One region of the Pseudonocardia sp. EC080619-01 genome, then DNA from elsewhere that is predicted to be linked to it. Evidence: predicted binding sites of a transcription regulator. Region 1 holds the regulator's gene; each other region holds the start of a gene.

Evidence for each region. Region 1 encodes LexA, which represses DNA repair genes until DNA is damaged. Its sites were predicted from a motif close to CGAACACGTGTTCG; they were not measured.
Region 2: a site for LexA is predicted at 1,990-2,003, ahead of AD017_RS22540 (CoA transferase subunit A). Genes of this name have one in related genera too.
Region 3: a site for LexA is predicted at 1,904-1,917, ahead of AD017_RS13720 (phosphoenolpyruvate carboxykinase (GTP)). Genes of this name have one in related genera too.
Region 4: a site for LexA is predicted at 2,120-2,133, ahead of dnaB (replicative DNA helicase). Genes of this name have one in related genera too.

What each region holds. Positions count from the first base shown of each region.
Region 1 covers NZ_CP012184.1:1,099,618-1,103,824, reverse strand. Annotated here, with positions in the region: gene hflX (GTPase HflX) at 1-285, shown strand, start outside; gene AD017_RS05070 (hypothetical protein) at 363-1,496, shown strand; gene lexA (transcriptional repressor LexA) at 1,522-2,256, opposite strand; gene AD017_RS05060 (hypothetical protein) at 2,465-2,797, shown strand; gene AD017_RS05055 (hypothetical protein) at 2,973-3,611, shown strand; gene nrdR (transcriptional regulator NrdR) at 3,945-4,207, shown strand, end outside.
Region 2 covers NZ_CP012184.1:4,801,298-4,805,504, reverse strand. Annotated here, with positions in the region: gene AD017_RS22555 (lyase family protein) at 1-89, opposite strand, end outside; gene AD017_RS22550 (HAD hydrolase-like protein) at 130-777, shown strand; gene AD017_RS22545 (MOSC domain-containing protein) at 823-1,722, shown strand; gene AD017_RS22540 (CoA transferase subunit A) at 2,048-2,794, shown strand; gene AD017_RS22535 (3-oxoacid CoA-transferase subunit B) at 2,794-3,420, shown strand; gene AD017_RS22530 (cytochrome P450) at 3,463-4,207, opposite strand, start outside.
Region 3 covers NZ_CP012184.1:2,921,118-2,925,324, forward strand. Annotated here, with positions in the region: gene AD017_RS13710 (MFS transporter) at 1-1,097, shown strand, start outside; gene AD017_RS13715 (hypothetical protein) at 1,294-1,641, shown strand; gene AD017_RS13720 (phosphoenolpyruvate carboxykinase (GTP)) at 2,004-3,830, shown strand; gene AD017_RS13725 (carbon starvation CstA family protein) at 4,031-4,207, shown strand, end outside.
Region 4 covers NZ_CP012184.1:2,898,595-2,902,801, forward strand. Annotated here, with positions in the region: gene rpsF (30S ribosomal protein S6) at 8-322, shown strand; gene AD017_RS13595 (single-stranded DNA-binding protein) at 336-905, shown strand; gene rpsR (30S ribosomal protein S18) at 960-1,196, shown strand; gene rplI (50S ribosomal protein L9) at 1,211-1,690, shown strand; gene dnaB (replicative DNA helicase) at 2,164-3,576, shown strand; gene AD017_RS13615 (DUF3040 domain-containing protein) at 3,638-3,979, opposite strand; gene AD017_RS13620 (dTDP-4-dehydrorhamnose 3,5-epimerase family protein) at 4,137-4,207, opposite strand, start outside.

The sequences.
Region 1 (4,207 bases):
GGCATCGGGAAGCTCCGCGACCGGATCGCGGAGCTGCTCCCGCGCCCCGAGTACGAGGTCGACCTGCTGCTGCCCTACACCGAGGGTGCGCTCGTGGCCCGGCTCCACGACGAGGGCGAGATCCTCGCCGAGGAGCACACCGGTGAGGGCACCCGGGTCCGCGCCCGGGTCGGCCCGGAGCTCGGCACCGCGGTGCTCCCGTACGCCGTCGGCGGGACCGCGACGGTGCCCGCGGACACCGATCCTGCGGGCACCGACCTGCCCGCGACGGCGGCAGGGCACTGAGCCCGAGGGGGCCCCGCACGTCCCGGCCCCGCACGTCCCGGCCCTGCATGTCCCGGCCCCGGCGGAGCAGGCTCCGTGTGGGGCCGGTCGCCGTCGCGCTCGGGATCGTCCTCGGCATCAGCGGTGCCGGAGCCGGCGGGGTGACGGCGGCGCACGCCGCGCCGGACGAGGTCCCGGGGGCCCCGCCACGGACCGGGGCCGCACCCGGGCCGGCAGCGCCGCGTCCGGTCTGCACGGCCGAGGACCCGCGGGCCGCCGAGCTCTCCGGGCTGGTCGCCGAGGGCCCACCGGGAGCGGGCCCGGTGCGGTACCGGGCGATCGTCGACGGCGGCGGAACCGGCGAGGTCCTCACGCTCGACCCGGTGACCTGCGCGGTCACCGAGATCCGGGACACCGGTGTCCGGGTCACCGACGTCGAGGACCTCGGCGCGACACCCGACGGGACCCTCTGGCTCGCCGACATCGGCGACAACCGCGGCGACCGCGGCACGGTGCGCCTGGTCGAGCTGCCGGTGTCCGGGCCCGCGCGGGCGCACGACCTCGTCTACCCGGACGGGCCGCGCGACGCCGAGGCGATCCTCCTCGCCGACGACGGGACCCCGCTGATCGTCGCGAAGACCACGGGGGCGGCCGGGGTGTACCGGCCCGCCGGCCCGCTCGACGGCGGCGCCACACCGGTCACGCTGGACCGGGTCGGCGAGGTGGTCCTCCCGTACTCCGCCACGTCCGGCGGCCCGCTCGGCGCCACCGGGACCCGGACGGTCACCGGGGGAGCGGTCGGCCCTCCCGGCGCCGACGGTGGCCGGGTCGCCGCGCTGCGGACCTACACCGACGCGTGGGTGTTCCCGCTGCGCCCGCCACCGGACGGCCGGGTCTCCGCGGACGCGCTCGTCGAGGCCCTGCGCGCAGCGCCGCTGCCGGTGCCGCTGCCGGACGAGGCCCAGGGGGAGGCGGTGGCCCTCGACGGCCGCGGGACGCTGCACTCCGGCTCGGAGGCCCGCGGGCTCTCGCCGGCGGGCGTCCGGGCCGTGCCCGGCGTGGCGACGGCCGCGACCGCCGCGGCGGCCCCCGTGGTCGCGCAACCGGCGGAGGTGCCCCGCACCGGGTCGTTCCCGCCGTGGCTGCCCGCCGTCGCCGGGGCCGGGGTGCTCGGGGTGTTGCTGCTGGCCGGGATCGGCGCGATGGTCCTGCACGGCCGTCGGCGGAGCTGATCCGCCGACGGCCCGGTCCCGCGCCTCAGAGCCGGCGCATGACCGCGACGACCCGGCCCAGGATCGACGCGTCGTCCCCCGGGATCGGGTCGTACGCCTCGTTCGCCGGCATCAGCCAGATGTGCCCGTCCTTGCGGCGGAACGTCTTCACCGTCGCCTCGCCGTCGATCATCGCGGCCACGACCTCGCCCTGCTCGGCGACCGGCTGCTGCCGGACGACGACCCAGTCCCCGTCGGTGATCGCGGCGTCGACCATCGAGTCGCCCTTGACGTTGAGCAGGAACAACGTGCCCTCGCCGACGATCTCCCGCGGGAGCGGGAACACGTCCTGCACGGCCTGCTCGGCGAGGATCGGCCCGCCCGCTGCGATGTCACCGAGCAGCGGCACGAAGGCCGGTGCCGGGCGCTCGGACCGGACCGCCTCGGTGTCCGCGTCGGTGCCGTCGCCCGCCGCGGCCTGCTCCGGGCTCCGGACGTCGACCGCCCGGGTCCGGTTCGGGTCCCGGCGGAGGAAGCCCTTCCGCTCCAGGGTCCGCAGCTGGTGGTGCACCGAGGAGGTGGAGGTCAGCCCCACCGCGTCCCCGATCTCGCGCACGCTCGGCGGGTACCCGTACCGATCCACCCAGTCCCGGATCACCGACAGGACCTTCCGCTGCCGCGGGGTCAGCCCACGGGTGTCGGCCGGGGGCTCGGGGAACTCCCGGACGTCCGCGGATCCCGGCCCGGCGGGCGCACCGCCTCCGGACTCGTCCGCTGCCATCGCATTCGCCTCCTCGAGGATCTACCGGCACGAACACTAGCCAAGTCCGGGCCGTCCGCCAAACATGCGTTCGAAGTTCGTGCCGGGCGTGTCGTGGATTCCGTCGGACCCCGGTGGTAGAACATCGCACAGGCGTTCGATCGAACATCGATTCGACGACTTCGGTCCGGCGCCCGTACAGCGCCGGAGACCGGGAGGGGTGGAGATCGTGAGCGCGACGACGGAGGTGCGGGTGGTCCCCGGCGGTGTCCGCCCGCCGGTCACCGCGGAGCTGGTTCGGGCGGCGCCGCTCGCGGTGCCGCCGCCGCCGTGTGGGACGACGGTCCGGGTGTCCTCCGCGACGCCTGCGGCGGTCCGGATGCCGCCGGGTGCGCGCTCGGCGGGGTCGGCGGGTGCGCCCTCCGTGCTGCACCGGGCGGTCGCCGCCGTGGGCGTGCTGGTCGCCTCCGCCACGGCGGTCGTCGGGCTGGGCCTGCTGGCCGAGGTCGCCACCGCCGGCGTCGTCCCGGTCGCTCCGGCGGCCGTGTCCACGGGTCGCTGACCCGCCGGCGTCGGCGGGCCCGCGGGCGCCCGCCGGCGGCCCCCGTTTCTGTCGGGGGCCGGTGCTACACAGCTCGTACACCCGTTCGACCGGGCTCGGGGAAGGGCCGGTCGGGGGTGAGCAGGGCGCGCGGCCGGGTGTGGCCGGGCGCCGACGGCGAGGAGCAGGAGGAGCCATGCGAGAGCTCGACGTGCGTGACGTGGCGCGGGGGACCCGCGAGACGGCGCGGGGAACGCGCTCCGCCGGACCGCGTGAGCGCAGGCGCCCGGTCCGGCCGGTCTGCGCGGGCGGGGGCCGCTCCACGGCGGCGCTGCGCGACGCCGACCCCGTCGAGGACCGGGCGGTGCCGGTGGCCGAGGGCGTCCGCCGGCTGTCGGCGGCCGAGCGTGCCGCGCTCCGCTGGGCCGGCATCGAGCGGGCCGAGGGCGGCCACGACCGTCCGGAGCGCACCGGGCGCCGCACCGTCCACGGTGTGCCGGTCGTTCCGGGCGCGGCACCGGCGTGGCGGACGGCGGGGGTCCCCGGGCGTGACCGGCGGCCGGTGGCGGCGGACCCGTCGTCCGTGCCCGCGCCGCGTACGGTCCGTCCGCTGCACCGCCGGTGCGTCGCCCCGGCGCGTCGCCGGACGCGGCAGGCGCAGGCGCACTCGCGGGGCTCCCGGCTGCTGGCCGGGGTGGCGGTCGCGCTGTGCGCGGCGACCGCCGTCGTGGTGCTCGGGCTGCTGGGTGACGCGGCCGCCGGGTGGAACGCCGGCGGCGCGACGGCCCCCGCGAGCCCGGCGGGGCCGGTCGTGACGGCGGCGACCGGACGCTGACCGGTGGCCGCCGGGCGCGACACACCGGCGTGTCGCGGAACCGGGTGGCCGTCCGGCGCGGTCGTTCCGGGGCGACGGACGGCGGGCGGAGCCGGCGTGCACGACCTGATCAGGGCGTATGCATCCGTTCATGATCGGTTGCTGTCGGCGGGGGCCGGGAGCCGGTGTGCGAGGCTTCGGGTCCCGATCGGGCGAAGCTCGGCGCCGCGCCGCCCCTGGGATGGCGCACCCCTAGATGTAGGGGTTACATTGGTGTCGTTCTCCCACGGGTTGGGGAACAGGTCATCGCGGAGAGTCTCCGGTAGGTCGCGGGAGAAAGAGGGTGGGTACGTCGTGCGTTGCCCCTTCTGCCGCCACCCGGACTCGCGGGTGATCGATTCCCGGACCGCCGACGACGGGACGTGTACCCGCCGTCGCCGGTCTTGCACCGCGTGCGGTCGCCGGTTCACCACGGTCGAGGAGACCGTGCTCGCCGTCGTCAAGCGCAGCGGGGTGAGCGAGCCCTTCAGCCGCCAGAAGGTGGTCGGAGGGGTTCGGCGGGCGTGTCAGGGCCGGCCGGTCGACGAGGACGACCTGCAGCAGCTCGCCCACAGGGT
Region 2 (4,207 bases), 2.4 Mb from region 1:
TCGAGCAGCGCGGCGATCCAGGCGCCGTCGTCGAGCAGCACGTCGACCCGGTCCGTGCCGGACAGCGGGCCGAAGAGGGCGTTCGCCATGCGGACGAGTGTACGCAGAGAGAACAGGGAGGATGGAGCCGTGCTGACCCACATCCTCCTCGATCTCGACGGCACCCTCGTCGACTCCGCCCCCGGCATCCTCGGCTCGATGCGCCGCGCCATCGACGAGGTCGGCCTCGACGTGCCCGAGTCCGCGCTGGGCACCCACCTGCTCGGGCCGCCGCTCTACCGCTCGCTCCCGCCGATCCTCGGCGAGGAGGGCACGGCGGCGGTACTGCCGGTCTACCGCCGGATCTACGGCGACGAGGACGGCTGGATGGGGAGCAGGCCCTACCCCGGCGTCGAGGAGCTGCTGCGGGCGCTCGGCGACGCCGGCGTGACGATGGCGCTCGCCACCAGCAAGGCCGAGCCGTCGGCGCGCAAGATCCTCGCCCACCACGGCTGGACCGACCTGTTCACCGAGATCGTCGGCGACACCCGCACCGCTGACCGCCCGACCAAGGGCGCCGTGGTCGCCGAGGCGCTGCGCCGGCTGGGGAACCCGTCCGGTGTGGACGAGCCGCTGATGGTCGGCGACCGGCTGCACGACGTCGAGGGGTCGGCCGAACACGGCCTCCGCTGCGCCGGCGCGGGCTGGGGCTACGCCGAGCCGGGCGAGCTGGAAGCCGCGGGTGCCGAGATCGTGTACGCATCCGCGGACGATCTCCGGGTCGCACTCCTCGGCTGAGGACTTCCTTTCGCCGGCCCGTTCGCGACCGGTAGACACCGAGGTATGACGGTCGTCTCACTGCACCGGTACCCGGTGAAATCCATGCTCGGCGAGTCCGTGGAACGGTCGGTCGTGACCGGCCGCGGGCTGCTGGGCGACCGGGCACTGGCGGTGTACGACGTCGAGTCGGGCACCGTCGCGAGCGCCAAGGTCCCGCGCCTGTGGTCGGGCCTGCTCGACTTCTCCGCGCGGTTCGCCGCCGAGCCGGAACCGGGCCGCCCGCTGCCCGAGGTGGAGATCCGCTTCCCGGACGGCTCGATGCTGCGCTCCGACGACCCGGGGATCGACACGGCGCTCTCCGCGATCCTCGACCGCGAGGTCCGGCTCATCGCCGAGCCACCGGAGGGCAGCCAGTTCGAGGAGGTCTGGCCGGAGTTCGACGACCTCCCGATCGACCAGCTCGCCCCCGGGCAGCTGATCGAGGGCACCACCGCCCGGCACGAGGACACCGGCGAGCGGGTCAGCCGGTTCGACGTCTCCGCGTTCGGCGCGCCGGGCACCTTCTTCGACCTGTCCACGCTGCACGTGCTCACCGAGTCCACACTGGACCGGCTGCGCGAGCTCGCCCCGGACGCGACCTTCGACCCGCGCCGTTACCGCCCGAACGTCGTCCTTCGCGGCGAGGACGCCGGCTTCCTCGAGAACGACTGGCCGGGGTCGGACGGCACCATCGGCGGCGTCGCCGTGCGGTACTCGTTCGCCACCATGCGGTGCGTGATGACGACGCTGGCGCAGGGCGACCTGCCCCGCGACCCCGGCACCCTGCGGACCATCGCCAAGCACAACCGGATCGAGATCCCGCAGATCGGCGGGGTCTGGGCGTGCGCCGGGGTGTACGCCGACGTCGTCACCGACGGGGAGATCGCGGTCGGCGACGAGCACGAGGCCCCCACCGCGGCCTGACCCCGCGCCCGGCACCCGGTCGGCGCACCCCGTCACCGTCGGCGCACCCCGTCACGTGGCGGCGTGCCCCGTCGTCGGCGCACCCCGTCACCGTCGGCGCACCCCGTCACGTGGGGGCGCACCCCACGCGACGGGTGCGTGAGCCGGCGCCGGGGCGCACGGACAGACGACGGGGTGCTCCAGCTCGGGACGGCCGCCGGACGGAGCGGGCCTGGCTACGCGACGGCGCACGCCCGCGCTCCGTCGGCACCGATGACGTTCGCACAGCGAACGCTTGTCCGCAGATCGCACACTGCGGTACCGTCGCGTCCGACGGAGGTGCGTGATGGACAAGGTGGTGGTATCCGCCGCGGACGCGGTCGCCGACATCGGCGACGGCGCGTCGCTCGCGGTCGGCGGGTTCGGCATGTCGGGCGTCCCGACGGTGCTGATCGCCGCCCTGCTGGAGCAGGGCGCGACCGATCTGGAGACGATCTCGAACAACCTCGGCGTCGACGGCTTCGGCCTCGGCACCCTGCTGTCCGCCGGCCGGATCCGGCGCACGATCGGCTCCTACGTCGGCAACAACAAGGAGTTCGCCCGCCAGTACCTGGGCGGCGAGCTGGAGCTGGAGCTGACGCCGCAGGGCACGCTCGCCGAGCGGCTGCGCGCCGGTGGCGCGGGGATCCCGGCGTTCTACACCCCGGCCGGCGTCGGCACGCTCGTCGCCGACGGCGGCCTGCCCTGGCGCTACGCACCCGACGGCTCCGTCGCGGTCATGTCGCCCGAGAAGGAGGTCCGCGAGTTCGACGGCGTGTCCTACGTCCTCGAGCGCGCGCTGACCCCCGACTTCGGGCTGGTCCACGCCTGGAAGGGCGACCGGCACGGCAACCTCGTGTTCCGGCGTTCGGCGCGGAACTTCAACCCGGACGCGGCCGCCGCGGGCCGGGTCACGATCGCGCAGGTCGAGCACCTGGTCGAGCCGGGCGAGATCGACCCGGACCACGTGCACACCCCCGGCATCCACGTCCAGCGCGTCCTGCACGTGCCCGGCGTGGAGAAGCCGGTCGAGTTCAGGACGGTGAGCGGCTGATGGCCCTGACACGCGACGAGATGGCCGCCCGGGTCGCCGAGGAGCTCCCGGACGGGTCGTACGTGAACCTCGGCATCGGCATGCCCACCCTGGTCCCCGGGCACATCCCCGACGGCCGCACGGTGGTCCTGCACTCGGAGAACGGGATCCTCGGCGTCGGTCCCTACCCCACCGACGACGAGATCGACCCCGACCTGATCAACGCCGGCAAGGAGACCGTCACCGTCACCGACGGCGCCGCCTACTTCGGGTCCGCGGAGAGCTTCGGCCAGATCCGGGCCGGGAAGCTCGACGTCGCCGTCCTCGGCGGCATGGAGGTCGCGGCGAACGGCGATCTCGCGAACTGGTCGGTCCCCGGCAAGATGATCAAGGGGATGGGCGGCGCGATGGACCTCGTGCACGGCGCCCGGCGCGTCGTCGTGATGATGGACCACGTCTCGAAGGACGGGTCGCCGAAGATCGTCGAGCGCTGCTCGCTGCCGATCACCGGCCTGGGCTGCGTCACCCGGATCGTCACCGACCTCGCCGTCATCGACGTGACACCCGACGGTCTCGCGCTGGTCGAGACCGCCCCGGGCGTCTCCGCCGACGAGGTGCGGGAGAAGACCGGCGCCCCGCTGGCCTGACGGCTCGTGAGTGGTTGACGCGGTCCTGACCGCGTCAACCACTCACGAGCGCGCAGCGCCCACAGTCACGGGCATCCCCGTCAGCCCGCGGACCAGGGTCGACTCGCGGTAGGTCAGCTCCGACGGATCGACGGCGAGCGCGAGGTCCGGGCGCTGCGCGACCAGCTTCCCGATCGCCACCCGTCCCTCGGTGCGTGCCAGCTGGGCCCCCAGGCAGAAGTGGATGCCGTGCCCGAAGAACACCCCGCCGGACGCGACCCGGGTGATGTCGAGTTCGTCGGCCCGCTCGGTCCACGCGGGGTCCCGGTTGGCCGCGGCCAGGCCGAGCATGACCGTCGATCCGGCCGGGATGGTCACCCCGGAGTAGGTGACGTCCTCGCTCGCGAACCGCATCGGCGTGTTCGTCACCGGCGACTCGAACCGCAGGAACTCCTCCACCGCCGACGTGATCAGTGACGGGTCGTCCTGCAGCCTCGCCCGCTCCCCGGGATGGGTCAGGAGGGCCAGGACGCCGTTGCCGATCAGGTTGACCGTCGTCTCGTGCCCGGCGATGAGCAGCAGCATCGCCATGGCGACGAGCTCCTCGTGGGACAGCGTGTCGCCGTCGGCCTCGCTGACCGCGAGCAGCGACGAGAGCAGCGCGTCGTCGGGCTCGGTGCGCTTGCGCTCGATGAGCTCGCTCAGGTAGCCGTGCAGGCTGCCCATCGCGGCGAACTTCTCCTCCTGCGGCGAGTCGTCGACCATCACCGACGACCACGCGGAGAACTGGTCCCGGTCCTCCGCAGGC
Region 3 (4,207 bases), 1.8 Mb from region 1:
GGGGCCTGCTGCTCGAGCACTTCTGGTGGGGCTCGATCTTCGTGATGAGCGTGCCGCCGATGGCCGTGCTCCTGGTGGTCGCGCCGCTGCTCCTGCCGGAGTCGCGTGCGGAGGCACCGGGCAGGCCGGACCCGGTCGGCGTGCTGCTGTCGCTGCTGGCGATGGGGCCGCTCGTACTGGCGATCAAGCTCGTCGGCTCCGGCGGGCTCACGCCTGCGGCCGGCCTCGCCGTGCTGGTGGGTGCCGGATCGGCGGTCGCGTTCGTGCTGCACTCCCGGCGCCGGGTCCGCAACGGACTGGACCCGCTGATCGACCTGGAGCTGTTCGCCCGGCCGGTGCTGCGCTACAGCGCGCTGGCCAACGCGACGACGATGTTCGGCCTGACCGGGCTATTGTTCTTCTCCGCGCAGTACCTGCAGCTGGTCCTCGGCGCCTCGCCGCTGCAGGCCGGGCTGCTCCTGCTCCCGGGCTTCCTGGTCACGACCCTGGCCGGGTTGCTCGCGGCCCGCCTCGCCCGGCGGTACCCGCTGCACGGGCTCGTCACGACCGGGCTGGCCCTGGTGCTCGCCGGCTTCGTCGCCTGCCTGTTCCTGCGGGCCGACTCCGCCGTCGCGCTCCTGATGTCGGCGGCGGTGCTGATCGGTGCGGGCATCGGGCTCTCCGAGACCGTCACCAACGACGCCATCCTCGCCGCGGCGCCGCCGGAGAAGGCGGGTGCCGCGTCGGCGGTGTCGGAGACGGCCTACGAGATCGGTGCGGTGCTCGGTACGGCCCTGGTCGGGGGCGTGCTGTCGGCGGTCTACCGGGCGGGCGTCGTGCTGCCCGACGGCGCACCGGCGGCGGCCGGGGAGACCCTGGGGGCCGCCGTCGGTGCCGCGGCGGACCTGCCGGCCGGGGTCGCCGACGCGCTCACGGCGTCGGCGCAGGAGGCCTTCGTCGCCGGGGCCGACGTCGCGGCCGGGGTGGCCGCCGTCGTCGTGGCGGTGGTGCTGGTGACGGCCGGGCTCGGGCTGCGCCGGGCGCACCGGACGGTGCTGGCAGCGGGTGCGACCGGTCTGGACGGGGACGCGGCACGGCGCTCCGGGGCCCACCGCTGATCGCACGCGGTGAGCGAGCGGCAACCAGCTGTGACGATGCCGGGTGACCGTCCGGCGGCCCGGACGGGTGGTTCCGGCGACGCGCCGCCCGTCCGGTAGCCCGATCGGGGCTCACACGTGCCCCCGGCTGGTTCACTACGGCCGACCGCGGCGGCCGCGTCGTGCCGCCGGAGCCGACGTCATCCGGGAGCGATCCGTGCCGTACGAGGTGGTCAGCGCCTACACCCTGGTCCTGGGGGAGGCGGCGGTGGACGGCACCGCCGACGGCCGGCCCGAGGTGTCCGTGCACTCCACCGCCACCGACGCCTGGCGCGCGCTCGACACCGGCGTCCGGGAGCGGTGCGGCATGCGGCCGCGGCCGCGTCGCAGCATCGACCCGGACGCCGTCGTCCGGCTCGCGGACGCCTGGCGCGCGGCCGACCCGGACGCCCGCTACTGGCAGGTCACCGCGCACCGGCTCCCGATCATGCTGCCGGAGCTCGCCCGGCCGACCGCGGTGCCGGCCGTCCCCGCCCGCACCCCCTTACGCACTGCGAATGCCTAAGTCGGAACAAGGAATGCGTTGAATCGCAGGGTTCCGATCGACGAGTGTCTTTCCCTGACGCGAGTCCGCGCATTTCCGCCGTATCGTCGCGCGGCGTCGGCGAATACGTCACCCGCGCCGGGTTGCGTTCGTGTGACAACCCCGTCACCAGGGACGACGACGGCGTACGCGATTCTGTTCTGGATCGATCTACATGATCGGTGCTGTGCCTGACCTCTCAAAGAGGCCCATGGGTGCGTCCCGATTCCGCGGGTAGCCTCGCCGTACACCTTTTCCCGTCAGGGCCCGTACCGACTCCGGTAGCGGGCTCGCAGTAGTTCCCCCGGAGGACGGGCCGGGGCCGGCGAGGAGAACAGGACGACATGACTGCAGCGACCGTTCCGGGTACCGACCGCGCACCGACCACCAACCAGGGCGTCGTGGCCTGGGTTCAGGAGATCGCCGAGCTGGCCACCCCGGACCGCGTCGTGTGGTGCGACGGGTCCGAGGCGGAGTGGACGCGGTTCACCGACCAGCTGGTCGACCAGGGCACGATCGTGCGGCTGGACCCCGAGAAGAAGCCCAACTCGTTCTACGCGGCGTCCGACCCGGGCGACGTCGCGCGCGTCGAGGAGCGGACCTACATCTGCACCGAGACCGAGCGCGGCGCCGGGCCGACGAACAACTGGGTCGCCCCCGCCGAGATGAAGCGGACGATGACCGAGCTGTACCGCGGCAGCATGAAGGGCCGGACCCTCTACGTCGTCCCCTTCTGCATGGGCCCGACGAACGCGGACGACCCGAAGCTCGGCGTCGAGATCACCGACTCCGAGTACGTCGTCATCTCCATGCGGATCATGACCCGGATGGGCGCGGACATCCTGCCGCTGCTCGACGCGGCCGGTGACCGCTGGGTCAAGGCGCTGCACTCGATCGGCGCCCCGCTCGCCGACGGCCAGGCCGACGTGCCGTGGCCGCACAACGAGGACAAGTACATCAGCCACTTCCCGGAGACCCGGGAGATCTGGAGCTACGGCTCCGGCTACGGCGGCAACGCCCTGCTCGGCAAGAAGTGTTACGCGCTGCGCATCGCCTCGGCCATGGCGCACGACGAGGGCTGGCTCGCCGAGCACATGCTGATCCTCAAGCTGATCAGCCCGGAGGAGAAGGCGTACTACGTCGCGGCCGCGTTCCCGAGCGCCTGCGGCAAGACCAACCTCGCGATGCTGCAGCCGACCATCCCGGGCTGGCGTGCCGAGACCGTCGGCGACGACATCGCCTGGATGCGCTTCGGCGAGGACGGCAGGCTCTACGCCACCAACCCCGAGTTCGGCTTCTTCGGCGTCGCGCCGGGCACCAACTGGAAGACCAACCCGAACGCGATGCGCACCATCGAGGCCGGGAACGCGCTGTTCACCAACGTCGCGCTGACCGACGACGGCGACGTCTGGTGGGAGGACCTGGAGGGTGACCCGCAGCACCTGACCGACTGGAAGGGCAACGACTGGACGCCCGACTCCGGCGTCAAGGCCGCGCACCCGAACTCCCGCTACACCGTGCCGATCGACCAGTGCCCGGTCGTCGCCCCGGAGTGGAACGACCCGAAGGGCGTGCCGATCTCGGCGATCCTGTTCGGCGGCCGCCGCAAGACCACCGTCCCGCTGGTCACCGAGGCCCGCAGCTGGCAGCACGGCACCTTCATGGGCGCCACCATGTCGTCGGAGAAGACCGCGGCCGCGGCCGGCAAGGTCGGCGAGGTCCGCCGCGACCCGATGGCCATGCTGCCGTTCCTCGGCTACAACGTCGGCGACTACTTCGCGCACTGGGTGAACGTCGGCAAGAGCGCCGACGAGGGCAAGCTGCCGAAGATCTTCTACGTCAACTGGTTCCGCCGTGGCGAGGACGGCCGCTTCCTGTGGCCCGGGTTCGGCGAGAACAGCCGCGTCCTGAAGTGGGTCATCGAGCGGCTGGAGGGCTCGGCGGCTGCCGTCGAGACCCCCATCGGCTTCGTGCCGACCGCCGACCAGATCGACCTCGAGGGCGTCGACGCCGAGCGCGCCGACGTCGAGGCCTCGCTGGCCGTCGACGTCGAGGAGTGGAAGGCCGAGATCCCGCTCATCGAGGAGTGGTTCGAGAAGATCGGTGACGACAACCTGCCGTCGTCGATCCGCGACGAGTTCGAGGCCCTGAAGCAGCGCCTCGGCGCCTGACCGGGAGCCCACCGGAGCCCCCGGCGGCCACTGGCCGCCGGGGGCTCCCGTGTGTCCGCACCCTCCGCGGGCGGTCCTCCGCGGCGACTCCATAACGTCACACCGCGCAACGGTGACAGCCGTGATTGCGCGACGTAACGTCCCCGACCGGGCCGGCGCCGGCGGGGCACCGGTCGCGCACGGTGCACGGAGGGGGCGTCATGGTCACGACGGAGCGGCCGCGGGAACCCGAGGGACCCGGCACGGGAACGGCCGGTCCCCGGCGCCGTGACCCGAGGCAGATCGCGATCTGGACGGCGGTCGCCGTCGTCGGTGCCGTCGCCTGGGCGATCGTCGCGTTCGTCCGGGGCGAGCAGATCTCGGCGGCCTGGCTGGTC
Region 4 (4,207 bases), 1.8 Mb from region 1:
GGTTCTCATGCGTCATTACGAGGTCATGGTCATCCTCGACGGCAGCCTGGACGAGCGCACTGTGCAGCCGTCCCTGGAGCAGTTCCTCACCGTCGTGAAGAGCGACGGCGGATCGATCGAGAAGATCGAGGTCTGGGGCAAGCGCCGGCTGGCCTACGAGATCAAGAAGCAGGGCGAGGCCATCTACGCGGTCGTCGAGATCGCCGCGGAGCCGGCCACCGTCGCCGAGCTGGACCGCCAGCTGGGCCTGAACGAGTCCGTGCTGCGCACCAAGGTGCTGCGCAAGGACGTCACCCGCACGCCGGCGCCCGCCGCCGGCTGAGAGAGGGGCAGTCATGGCCGGCGAGACCGTGATCACCGTCGTGGGCAACCTGACGGCGGATCCCGAGCTGCGGTTCACCCCCTCCGGCGCCGCGGTCGCCAACTTCACCGTCGCGTCCACACCGCGCACCTTCGACCGCCAGTCCGGCGAGTGGAAGGACGGGGAGGCGCTGTTCCTGCGCTGCAACATCTGGCGGCAGGCGGCGGAGAACGTCGCCGAGTCGCTGACCCGCGGTGCGCGGGTCGTGGTGCAGGGGCGTCTCCGCCAGCGGTCCTTCGAGACCCGCGAGGGTGAGAAGCGCACCGTCGTGGAGATGGAGGTCGACGAGGTCGGTCCCTCGCTCCGCTACGCGACCGCCAAGGTCAACAAGGTCAACAAGGTCAGCCGGGGCGGAGGCTCCGGTGGCTTCGGTGGCGGCGGCGGTGGTGGCGGCTACGACGGCGGCGGCGGTGGCGGATTCGGCGGCGGCCAGCAAGGCGGCGGCGGGTCCGGTGGAGGCAACTCCGGCGGCTATGACGACCCCTGGGGTTCGGCCCCGCCCGCGGGCAGCGGAGCGGCGTCCGACGACGAGCCCCCCTTCTGATCCACGTTCGCATCCCGCCCGTCACGGGCGGTGGACTACTCCAGGAGCACCACCATGGCCAAGGTCATCGTGCGCAAGCCGAAGAAGAAGGTCTGCGCTTTCTGCAAGGACAAGGCCCAGCCGATCGACTACAAGGACACCGGTCTGCTGCGGAAGTTCATCTCCGACCGGGGCAAGATCCGCGCCCGCCGTGTGACCGGCAACTGCCGGCAGCACCAGCGTGACGTCGCCGTCGCGGTCAAGAACTCCCGCGAGGTGGCCCTGCTGCCCTACACCTCGACCGCTCGCTGAGGAAGGGGAGACACGTGAAGCTCATCCTCAACGCCGACGTCCCGAACCTGGGCGCCCCGGGTGACATCGTCGAGGTCAAGGACGGCTACGGCCGTAACTACCTGCTGCCGCGCAAGCTCGCGGTCGTCGCCACCCGTGGCGCCGAGAAGCAGGTCGAGCAGATCCGCCGGGCCCAGAAGACCCGCGAGATCCGCGACCTGGGCCACGCCCAGCAGGTCGACTCGCAGCTGAAGAACCTGAACGTCACCGTGCCGGCCAAGGCTGGCGCCAGCGGTCGTCTGTTCGGTTCGGTCACGCCGGCTGCCGTCGTCGACGCGGTGAAGACCGCGGGCGGCCCGGCGCTGGACAAGCGGACGGTCGACGTCCCGGGTCACATCAAGACCCTGGGCAAGCACCAGGTGCAGGTCCGCCTGCACCCGGAGGTCACCACCGAGCTGCCGATCGCGGTCTCGCCCTCCGGAGTCCTACGTGGACTGCGACACCCTGTCGAGTGAATGGGGCGGGATCCGTTGTCACGCAGGCGACACGCCGCAGGGTGACGCCCCGGTCGTCGGAGGGGGTTGTGGACGCGACGGACGGTGAGCGGTGCCCCGGGGAGTCCGACACGCCCACGAGAGGTCTGCGCCGACACGCCAGAGCAAAGTTGTCCACACCCGTCCCCATGCCTCTGACCTGCTGTTCCGGCACGAATCCGGCTGTTGTCCCCAACATGTCCACAGCACGGTCCCGGGATGGGCGGTGTTGGTGCACAGTTCATCCCCAAGTCGATCACCAGACCGGTTCGCGCGCGGTGCCCGCACCGACCTAGCCTCGGTCGTACCGGCCCGGTGAGAGGCCGTGCGCGATCCGCGCACGGGCGTCGCCGTGAGAGCCGGAGATCGCGGGAGATCAGCGCGGGCGGCACCCATCCGTCGCTCGCGCATCGAACGTGTGTTCGTTAAGCTGTTCACCGGGGGTGACGCTGCGTATGGCTCTGACCGACGACCGTCCTGCCGGGCGGCCTCGGGCCGTCCGTGACGGCGAGGCCGGTGGCTCCGGTGAAGGCGGCAACGGCGCCTTCGACCGTCAGCCCCCACAGGACCTCACCGCGGAACAGTCCGTGCTCGGCGGCATGCTGCTGAGCAAGGACGCGATCGCCGACGTGGTCGAGGTGCTGCGCCCGGAGGACTTCTACCGGCCCGCGCACCAGACCGTCTACGAGACGATCCTGGACCTCTACGGCCGTGGTGAGCCGGCCGACGCGGTGACCGTGTCGGCGGAGCTGCAGCGGCGCGGCGAGCTCGTGCGGCTGGGAGGGGCGCCGTACCTGCACACCCTGATCGCGACCGTGCCGACCGCGGCGAACGCGGCGTACTACGCCGAGATCGTCGGGGAGAAGGCGATCCTGCGGCGACTGGTCGAGGCCGGCACCCGGATCGTGCAGCTCGGCTACCACGGCAACGAGGGCGGTGAGGTCGAGGAGGTCGTCGACCGGGCACAGGCCGCGGTCTACGAGGTCACCGAGCGCACCACCACCGAGGACTACACGGTGCTGGAGGAGCTCCTCCAGCCCACGATGGACGAGATCGACGCGATCGCCTCCCAGGGCGGGATGGCCGCGGGCGTGCCGACCGGGTTCGCCGATCTCGACGCCGTGACCAACGGCCTGCACCCGGGGCAGATGGTCGTCGTCGCGGCCCGTCCGGGTCTGGGCAAGTCGACCCTCGGCCTGGACTTCGCCCGGTCGTGCTCCATCAAGAACGGCATGACCAGTGCGTTCTTCTCGCTGGAGATGAGCAAGTCCGAGATCGTGATGCGTCTGCTCTCGGCGGAGGCGCGGATCCGGCTGGCCGACATGCGCGCGGGCCGGATGTCCGACGAGGACTGGACGCGGATGGCGCGGCGGATGTCGGAGATCTCCGAGGCGCCCCTCTACATCGACGACTCACCGAACCTGACGCTGATGGAGATCCGGGCCAAGGCGCGCCGGATGAAGCAGCGCAACGACCTCAAGCTGATCATCCTGGACTACCTGCAGCTGATGACCTCGGGCCGCAAGGTCGAGTCGCGTCAGCAGGAGGTGTCCGAGTTCTCGCGTCAGATCAAGCTGATCGCGAAGGAGCTCGAGGTGCCGGTGGTCGCGATGAGCCAGCTGAACCGTGGTCCCGAGCAGCGCACGGACAAGCGGCCGATGCTGTCGGACCTGCGTGAGTCCGGTTCGATCGAGCAGGACGCCGACATGGTGGTCCTGCTGCACCGGCCCGACGCGTTCGAACAGGACGATCCGCGCGCCGGCGAGGCGGACCTGATCCTGGCCAAGCACCGTAACGGCCCGACCACGACGATCACGGTGGCCCACCAGCTGCACTACAGCCGGTTCTCCGACCTGGCGCACGGCTGAGCCGCGCCGGGCGGCGGTCCCGCCCGCGAGAGGCGGGGCCCGGCGGGCTCGGCGGGGACGGTCAGGCCGTACCGGGCTGGGCCCGCGGGCCCGTCGTCGCGGCGACACCCAGGGACAGGGCTGCCAGCACGATGCCGGCGATCACGACCGGCACGCTGACCGCGACGGCGCCCACCAGCAGCACCAGCAGGGAGAGACCCAGCAGGGTCGAGGGGAGCGGGCCCGAGCGGTGCACGGAGCGGCCGCCGCCGTTGCCGGAGAGACCGCTCAGCAGCCCACCCGGCCCGATCGGTACGCGGCCTGCTGCCGCCAGTGCGGCGAAACGCCGCACCAGGCGCGGGTCGGTCAGTCGCAGCTGCACCTCGATCTCGTGCAGCCGACGGCGCTCACGGTCGCTGAGCACTGCAACACCCCTCTTAGGGTCTCGGACGGCACACCACGTGCCGGCGGAACGCCAGGGGCGTCGTCGATCCGGGCTGATGCGACAGTACGTGACCGAATCGTGATCTTCGGCGCGGGGGCGGCGGCGTCACACGTGCCGCGGCTCACCCGCGGCCGGCTCACCAGAGCGAGACGCGGTCGTGACGGGGGCCGGCCGGGGCGCCGAGCCGGGTGCAGAGCCCGGCCCAGG